DNA from 2 places in the Micromonospora sp. NPDC023869 genome. Region 1 is predicted to be linked to the other one. Evidence: predicted binding sites of a transcription regulator. Region 1 holds the regulator's gene; the other holds the start of a gene.
The links. Region 1 encodes HrcA, which represses chaperone genes, less so after heat shock. Its sites were predicted from a motif close to GGTTNGCACNCTCNNNNNGAGNGTGCNAACC; they were not measured.
Positions count from the first base shown of each region.

Region 2: the regulator HrcA is predicted to act here: its motif matches at 2,215-2,245, upstream of groL (chaperonin GroEL).

Region 1 is NZ_JBVHKD010000019.1:33,766-37,972, reverse strand. Features, by position in the region: gene hemW (radical SAM family heme chaperone HemW) at 1-553, shown strand, start outside; gene ACZ31C_RS31250 (DUF4870 domain-containing protein) at 569-1,201, opposite strand; gene hrcA (heat-inducible transcriptional repressor HrcA) at 1,412-2,434, shown strand; gene dnaJ (molecular chaperone DnaJ) at 2,508-3,653, shown strand; gene ACZ31C_RS31235 (16S rRNA (uracil(1498)-N(3))-methyltransferase) at 3,655-4,207, shown strand, end outside.
Region 2 is NZ_JBVHKD010000002.1:787,977-792,183, reverse strand. Features, by position in the region: gene ACZ31C_RS09425 (GNAT family N-acetyltransferase) at 1-208, opposite strand, end outside; gene ACZ31C_RS09420 (cold-shock protein) at 419-619, shown strand; gene ACZ31C_RS09415 (hypothetical protein) at 1,343-2,167, shown strand; gene groL (chaperonin GroEL) at 2,442-4,064, shown strand; gene ACZ31C_RS09405 (hypothetical protein) at 4,117-4,207, opposite strand, start outside.

The DNA of each region.
Region 1 (4,207 bases):
CCTGATCGTCGAGGACGGCACCCGGCTGGCCGCGCGGATGCGACGCGGCGAGCTGCCGTACCCGGACGACGACGTCGCCGCGGAGCGTTACCTGGCCGCCGAGGCCGCTCTCGACGCGGCCGGTTTCTCCTGGTACGAGGTGTCCAACTGGGCGCGGACACCGGCCGCCCGGTGCCGGCACAACCTGCTGTACTGGACCGGCGGCGACTGGTGGGGCCTCGGCCCGGGCGCGCACAGCCACGTCGGTGGCGTGCGCTGGTGGAACGTGAAGCACCCCCGCGAGTACGCGAGCCGGCTCGCCGCCGGTGAGTCTCCCGGGATGGCCCGGGAGGTGCTCACCGACGGCGAGGCACACATGGAGGACGTCATGCTCCGGCTGCGGCTCGCGTCCGGGCTGCCGCTGGACGTCCTCGACGAGGCCGGTCGGGCGGCCGCCGCACGGGCGGTGGCGCAGGGCCTGCTCGCCGCGCCGGCCCACGCGGCCGGCCGCGCCGTCCTCACGGTGCGCGGCCGGCTGCTCGCCGACGCCGTGGTGCGTGACCTGCTGCCCTGACAAGCGCCTCCGAGGTCAGCGCTTCACGAAGGCGTAGGTCATCGGGTAGCGGTAGAGGGCGCCCTCGTTGGCCTTGACCCCGGCGATGATGCCGAAGATCACCGGCACGATCCAGACCAGGAAAGGCACGAAGAAGAGCAGGCCGCAGGTGATCGCGGTGAGCACCCAACTGAGCAACCCGGCGATCGCCCAGGTGATCTGGAAGTTCACGGCGGCCACCGAGTGTGCCCGGACCACCGGGCTCTGCTGGCCTCGGGTCATCATCGCGATCAGCGGTGCGACCCAGCCCAGCAGACCCCCACCCACGATCACCCCGAGCGGGCCACCGAAGTGGGCGATCAGCGTCCAGGTCTTGTCCTCGTTGTTGGCGTAGCCGCCGCCGGGAGGACCGTAACCACCCGTCGGGTACCCGACACCGGGTGCGCCACCCGGCGGGTACTCGCCCGGCGGGGGATAGCCACCCGGCGGCGGGTAGCCACCTGACGGCGGATAGTCACCGGGCGGGCCGTAACCACCGGGCGGCGGGGGCTGGTCGCCGGTGGGCGGCGGATAGTCGCCGGGCGGGGGATAGCCGGGCTGGCCGGAGGAGCCCGACAGTGGGGAAGTGGGGTCGTCGCCGGACCCTGGAGGACGAGGTGGTTCAGTCATGTGGTCACGGTAGGTGCCAGCGGCAACGGACGCACCATAGCGACACCGGGGCGTGTCAACCCGTCGGCCGGTTTCCGCCACCACCGGGACGACTTGATCATCGCGGGCACGGGAACCCCGACGTAGACTGGCACTCGCTACAGTCGAGTGCCAGAGTGTTCCTCTGGCACTCTGGGCGCTCCGGGCTGACCTGCGACAGGAGGTGGGAGGATGGGTCTCGACGACCGGAAACTCGCCGTGCTCCGGGCGATCGTCGAGGACTACGTCGCCACCCAGGAGCCGGTCGGCAGCAAGGCGCTCGTGGAACGGCACCAACTCGGTGTGTCCCCGGCCACCGTACGCAACGACATGGCCGTGCTGGAGGAGGAGGGCTACATCCGCCAGCCGCACACCAGTGCCGGACGGGTGCCCACCGATCGCGGCTACCGCCTCTTCGTCGACCGGCTCAGTCGGGTCAAGCCGCTCAGCCCGGCCGAACGCCGGGCGATCGAACGGTTCCTGGTCGGCGCGGTGGACCTCGACGACGTGGTGCACCGGACCGTACGCCTGCTCGCGCAACTGACCCGCCAGGTCGCCGTGGTGCAGTACCCGAGCCTGGCCCGCTCCACCGTCCGGCACCTGGAACTCGTGCCGATCTCCACCACCCGGCTGACGCTGGTGATGATCGCCGACACCGGCCGGGTGGAGCAGCGGCTTGTCGAACTGCCCGCGCCGGTCCCCGCCGACGACGTCCTGGACCTGCGCCGACTGGTCAACGAGAAGCTGGTCGGCACCCGCCTGTCCGACACGCCACCGCTGGTGCAGACACTCATCGACGAGTGCGCACCGCACCTGCGGGCGGCCATGACCACGCTCTCCACCGTCCTGCTGGAGACCCTCGTCGAACGGCACGAGGAGCGGCTCGCCCTGGCCGGCACCGCCAACCTGGCCCGGGGTGGCCTGCTCGACTTCCAGGGGTCGCTGCGCCCCATCCTCGAAGCGCTCGAGGAGGAGGTGGTGCTGCTCAAGCTCATCGGCGAGGTCGAACCGAGCACGCTGCGGGTCCGCATCGGCGACGAGAACCAGATCGACAACCTGCGGGCGGCGTCCGTGGTCAGCACCGGATACGGCCCGGGCGCGACCATCGTCGGGGGGATGGGCGTGCTGGGACCGACCCGGATGGACTACCCCGGAACAATCGCCACGGTGAGGGCCGTGGCACGCTACGTGGGCGAGCTGCTGGCCCAGAACTGACCAGTCAGGGCCGACGGCAGGCTGCCGCCACCGACCGGCGTAACGCGAGACGAACACGAGGACACGGAACCCAGTGGCCAGGGACTACTACGGCATTCTCGGCGTGAGCCGAGGGGCCTCCGACGACGAGATCAAGCGCGCCTACCGCAAGCTGGCGCGCCAGTTCCACCCGGACGTGAATCCGGACCCGGAGGCCCAGGAGAAGTTCAAGGACATCAACGCCGCGTACGAGGTGTTGTCCGACGACCGGAAACGGCAGATCGTCGATCTCGGTGGCGATCCGCTCGCCCCGGGCGGCGGCGGTGCCGGTGGACCGGGCGGCCCCGGTGGCGCCGGACCCTTCGTCGGCTTCCAGGACATCATGGACGCCTTCTTCGGCGGGGCCACCGGCGCCGGGCGTGGCCCGCGACCGCGTACCCGGCCCGGGGCCGACGCGATCCTGCGGCTGGAACTCGACCTGCAGGAGACCGCCTTCGGGGTCGAGGCCCCGATCACGGTCGACACCGCGGTGCTCTGCACCACCTGCACCGGGGCCGGCACGGCGGCCGGCACCCACCTGGCCACCTGCGAGGCGTGTGGTGGCCGGGGCGAGGTGCAGTCGGTGCAGCGCACCTTCCTCGGCCAGGTGGTCTCCGCCCGACCGTGCACGGTCTGCCAGGGCTACGGCACCACCATCCCGCACCCCTGCCCGACCTGTGCCGGTGACGGCCGGGTCCGGACCCGCCGCTCGCTGACCGTGAAGATCCCGGCCGGCGTCGAGGACGGGATGCGGATCCGCCTGGCGCAGCAGGGCGAGGTCGGCCCGGGCGGCGGCACCGCCGGTGACCTGTACGTGGAGATCCACGAGCGGCCGCACGACGTCTTCTCCCGCAAGGGCGACGACCTGCACTGCCGGGTCACCGTGCCGATGACCGCCGCCGCGCTCGGCACCCGGCTGACCATCAAGACGCTGGACAGTGAGGAGCCGGTCGACGTCAAACCGGGCACCCAGCCGGGCAGCACGCTGCGGCTACGGGCCCGGGGCGTACCGCACCTGCGCGGTGCCGGTCGGGGCGACCTCTACGTCCACCTCGACGTGCGTACCCCGACCAAGCTCGACGCCGACCAGGAGCGGATGCTGCGGGAGTTCGCCGTGACCCGGGGCGAGGAGGTCGCCGAGCTCAGCAAGCAGGGCGGCTTCTTCTCCCGGATGCGCGACGCCTTCAACGGTCACGCCTGAGGTGTCCGCACCGCTCTTCCTGGTCGAGTCGCTGCCCACGGGCGACTCGACGGTGCTCGACGGGCCGGAGGGCCATCACGCGGCCACCGTGCAGCGGCTCCGGGTCGGCGAGGAACTGCTGCTCGCCGACGGTCGGGGCGGCACCGCCGACGCCGTGGTCACCGCCGTCGGCCGAGGCACGCTCGACCTGGACATCACCGGTCGCGGGTACGTCGACGCGGCGAACCCGCGACTGGTGGTGGTGCAGGGCATCGCCAAGGGTGACCGGGGCGAGTTGGCCGTGCAGGCGATGACCGAGACGGGCGTGGACGAGATCGTGCCCTGGGCGGCGTCCCGCTCGGTGGTGCAGTGGCGCGGCGAACGAGGCGTACGCGCCCGGGGCAAGTGGGTGGCGACCGCCCGGGAGGCGGCCAAGCAGGCCCGCCGGGCGTGGCTGCCGGTGGTGGCCGGCGCCCCGGACGAGTCAAGCGCGTCGGTGGCCCGCCGGATCGCCGGTGCCGCCGCCGGCTACGTGCTGCACGAGGAGGCGAGCGACCGGCTGACCACCGTCGAGC
Region 2 (4,207 bases), on a different contig from region 1:
CGGTGTGGGTGCCGGCCGAGACCTGGGCGATCCGGGCGACGTACTCGGCGTGCGGACGGGCGGCGGCCTCCGCGATCGTCTCCAGGAAGGCCAGCGGGGAGTCGGCGAGCATCTCCAGCCGGAGGGCCCGCATCCGGGCGGCGTCCGTCGGCTCGACCCGGCGGACGTCCGCCCGCAGGGTGCCGGTCCCGTCGATGGCGCTGGTCATGTCGGCATGCTTACCACAATGACGTACGGCGATGCCGTCAGTCGGAATACGCCCGATTTGTGGTCGTGCGCGGTCGTCACGCCTCGTGTACCGTGCGATTTCGGTCACCGTTTTCGGGGTCGTCGCGGATCGCTGAAACCGGTGGTCTTCGGGTGCTCGGCGTGCCGGTGCCCGGAGTTGTGGTACGCCGCGCAGAGTGAGGACAACACCGTGGCACAGGGCACCGTGAAGTGGTTCAACGCCGAAAAGGGCTACGGCTTCATCGCCGTCGACGGAGGGCAGGACGTCTTCGTTCACTTCTCCGCGATCGAGATGGACGGCTACAAGGCGCTGGACGACGGCCAGCGGGTGGAGTTCGAGATCGCCCAGGGCCAGAAGGGCCCCCAGGCCGAGCGGGTACGCGTCATCTGAGCACACCCCGGACCTCGCCGGCTGATCGTCGGACGGGGTTTTGGGAACGTGGCCGATGCAGGGCTGCGGCGCCGGGGCCGACCAGGGAAGATCATGGGCCGATCCAGCCATCGCTGAGGAGCGTCCATGTCCGACCAGCCGCCCCCGGCGGGTCCGTCCTCGTCCCCCGACGAGCCGGACCGGCCCTCGCCCGCGAACGAGCCGACCCCGCTGGTGAACGAGCCCGACTCAGTCGCCAACGGGCCCGACCCATCCGCGAACGAGACTGATCGGTCCACTGAGCGGGGCGACGGGCGGCCACCGGTCGACCTCACCGCCCCCAACCCGCAGTCGACCGGATCCGTGACGCCGCCGGTCGACCCGACGGCCCCGACGCCACCGACTGACCCGACGGCGTCGGTCTCGCCGCCGGGTGCCGGTGAGCCGTCCGTGGTGTCGCCGGGGCCGGGCGTCTCGGGCGAGCCCGCTCCGGCCCCGGGTGTGGGGTCGGCGGCCGCCGCGCCGTGGGGCGGTGGCCCCGAGTCCGGCGTGCCCGGCCAGCCGGGTGCACCAGCGCCCGATCCAGGTCAGCCATATCAAGGTGAGCCGTACCCGGGCCAGCCCTATCCCGGTCAGTCGTACCCGAGCCAGGTCGGGGGGCCGCTGCCCTATCCCGGTCAGCCCTATCCGACGTCGCCCTACGGTGGGTACCCGGGGCACGGCCTCGACCCGGCCAGCCCGTTGGTGAATCCGCCCGGTGCCGGGGTGGGCGGCTGGTACGCGCGCTGTGTCGGCGCGGTTCGTCGGGGCTGGCCGGTGCTGCTGCCGATCGTTCTGATCACGCAGGTGCTGCCGGCGATGGTGGTGGCGGTGCTCGGGTTGGTGATCGACCCCACCGCGCGCTGGGAGGACCAGCTCGCCGGCGACAGCGCCGTGCTGCCCACCGGGTTCTGGGCCGACGCCTTCGTGTGGGTGGGCAGCCTGTTCGGGGCGGGTCTGATCGCCAGCCTGGCGCAGTGCGTGGGGTGGGCCGCCGGCACCTGGGTGATCGCCCGGCAGGCGGCGGGTGCCCCGGTCGACCTCGGCACGGCCCTGCGCTACGGGCTCCGGCGGGCGCTCGGGCTCTGGGGTTGGACCCTGCTGTTCGGCATGATCGTGCTGTTCGGCCTCTGCCTCTGCTTCCTGCCCGGCATCTACGCGGTGTTCGCGCTGGCGATGGTCGGCCCGGTCTACCTGTTCGAACGGGACAACCCGATCGGCCGTTCGCACCAGATGCTGCGGCAGCGGCTGGGCCTGCTGCTCGGCCGGTTGGCGCTGGTGATCGGCGCGGTGATCGCCGTGTCGTTGGCCGCGGCCATGATCGAGCAGGCGGCGCTGCTGTCGATCGGCACCGGTCCGATGGACACCCGGATGGTGACCGTGGGCACGGTCGTGGTGACGGTGATGACGGCGCTGCTGACCCTGCCGGCCCACCTCGCCCAGTTGGTCGGGCTGGTCGTCACGTACGCCGAGCAGCGGGCACACGAGGGTCCGGTGAACGACGCCCAACTGGCGCACGAACTCGGCTGATCGCGGCGGTCGTGCTTGCACTCGGCAGGGCAGAGTGCTAAACAAGTCATTGGCACTCGCATGGCGTGAGTGCCAATTGGTCGGGACGGTGGGGCCACCGCCGCACTCGGGGGACGACCCCCGGGCGGGGCAGTGGCCGGTCGTCGCGGGCTATCCGGCCCGGCCGAGGAGACGTCGCCGTCGCCAGGTGGCGACGTCCCAAGGTGCGTACACCAGACGGCCCGTCCGGGGCACACCCCGGCTGGTCCGTGAGTGTCCAGGAGGACAACGCCGTATGGCCAAGATGATCGCGTTCGACGAAGAGGCTCGCCGTGGCCTTGAGCGGGGCATGAACCAGCTCGCCGACGCCGTGAAGGTGACCCTCGGCCCCAAGGGCCGCAACGTCGTGCTCGAGAAGAAGTGGGGTGCCCCCACCATCACCAACGATGGTGTGAGCATCGCCAAGGAGATCGAGCTCGAGGACCCGTACGAGAAGATCGGCGCCGAGCTGGTCAAGGAGGTCGCCAAGAAGACCGACGACGTGGCCGGTGACGGCACGACGACGGCGACCGTCCTGGCCCAGGCTCTCGTTCGCGAGGGTCTGCGCAACGTGGCCGCCGGCGCCAACCCGATGGCCCTGAAGCGGGGCATCGAGACCGCCGTGGCCAGCGTCTCGGAGGAGCTGCTGAAGCTCGCCAAGGACGTCGAGACCAAGGAGCAGATCGCCTCCACCGCCTCCATCTCCGCCGGTGACAACACCGTCGGTGAGATCATCGCCGAGGCGATGGACAAGGTGGGCAAGGAAGGCGTCATCACCGTCGAGGAGAGCAACACCTTCGGGCTGGAGCTGGAGCTCACCGAGGGCATGCGCTTCGACAAGGGCTACATCTCGGCCTACTTCATGACCGACCCGGAGCGTATGGAGGCCGTCTTCGACGACCCGTACATCCTGATCGCCAACAGCAAGATCTCGTCGGTCAAGGACCTGCTCCCGATCCTGGAGAAGGTCATGCAGTCGGGCAAGCCGCTGCTGATCATCGCCGAGGACCTGGAGGGCGAGGCCCTGGCCACCCTGGTGGTCAACAAGGTCCGGGGCACCTTCAAGTCGGTCGCCGTCAAGGCGCCGGGCTTCGGTGACCGCCGCAAGGCCATGCTGACCGACATCGCCATCCTCACCGGTGGCCAGGTCATCAGCGAGGAGGTCGGCCTCAAGCTGGACGCCGCCGGTCTCGACATGCTGGGCCGCGCCCGCAAGGTCGTGGTGACCAAGGACGAGACCACCATCGTCGACGGTGCCGGTGACGCCGAGCAGATCCAGGGCCGGGTCAACCAGATCCGGGCCGAGATCGACAAGAGCGACTCCGACTACGACCGGGAGAAGCTGCAGGAGCGCCTGGCCAAGCTGGCCGGCGGTGTTGCGGTGATCAAGGTCGGCGCGGCCACCGAGGTCGAGCTCAAGGAGCGCAAGCACCGCATCGAGGACGCAGTCCGCAACGCCAAGGCCGCCGTCGAGGAGGGCATCGTCCCGGGTGGTGGTGTCGCGCTGGTGCAGGCCGGCAAGACCGCCTTCGACAAGCTGGACCTGGCCGGCGACGAGGCGACCGGCGCGCAGATCGTCAAGATCGCGCTGGACGCCCCGCTGCGGCAGATCGCCGTCAACGCCGGCCTGGAGGGTGGCGTCGTCGTCGAGCGCGTCCGCAACCTCGACGCCGGCCACGGCCTGAACGCCGCGTCCGGTGAGTATGTGGACCTGCTGGCCGCGGGCATCATCGACCCGGCCAAGGTGACTCGCTCGGCGCTGCAGAACGCCGCGTCGATCGCCGCGCTGTTCCTCACCACCGAGGCCGTCGTGGCGGACAAGCCGGAGAAGACCCCGGCCGCCCCGGCTGGTCCGGGTGGCGGGGACATGGACTTCTGAGTCCAGCTCCAACGCCGGAAAGGGCGGGCCGCGTCAGCGGTCCGCCCTTTTCCTATGTCGGTAGCGGCCGCTCGTCGCGCCGCTGCGCCCGGTCGTACGGTGGTCGGTGCGGCGCCGGTTCGTCGACCAGGATGAGCGGCTCC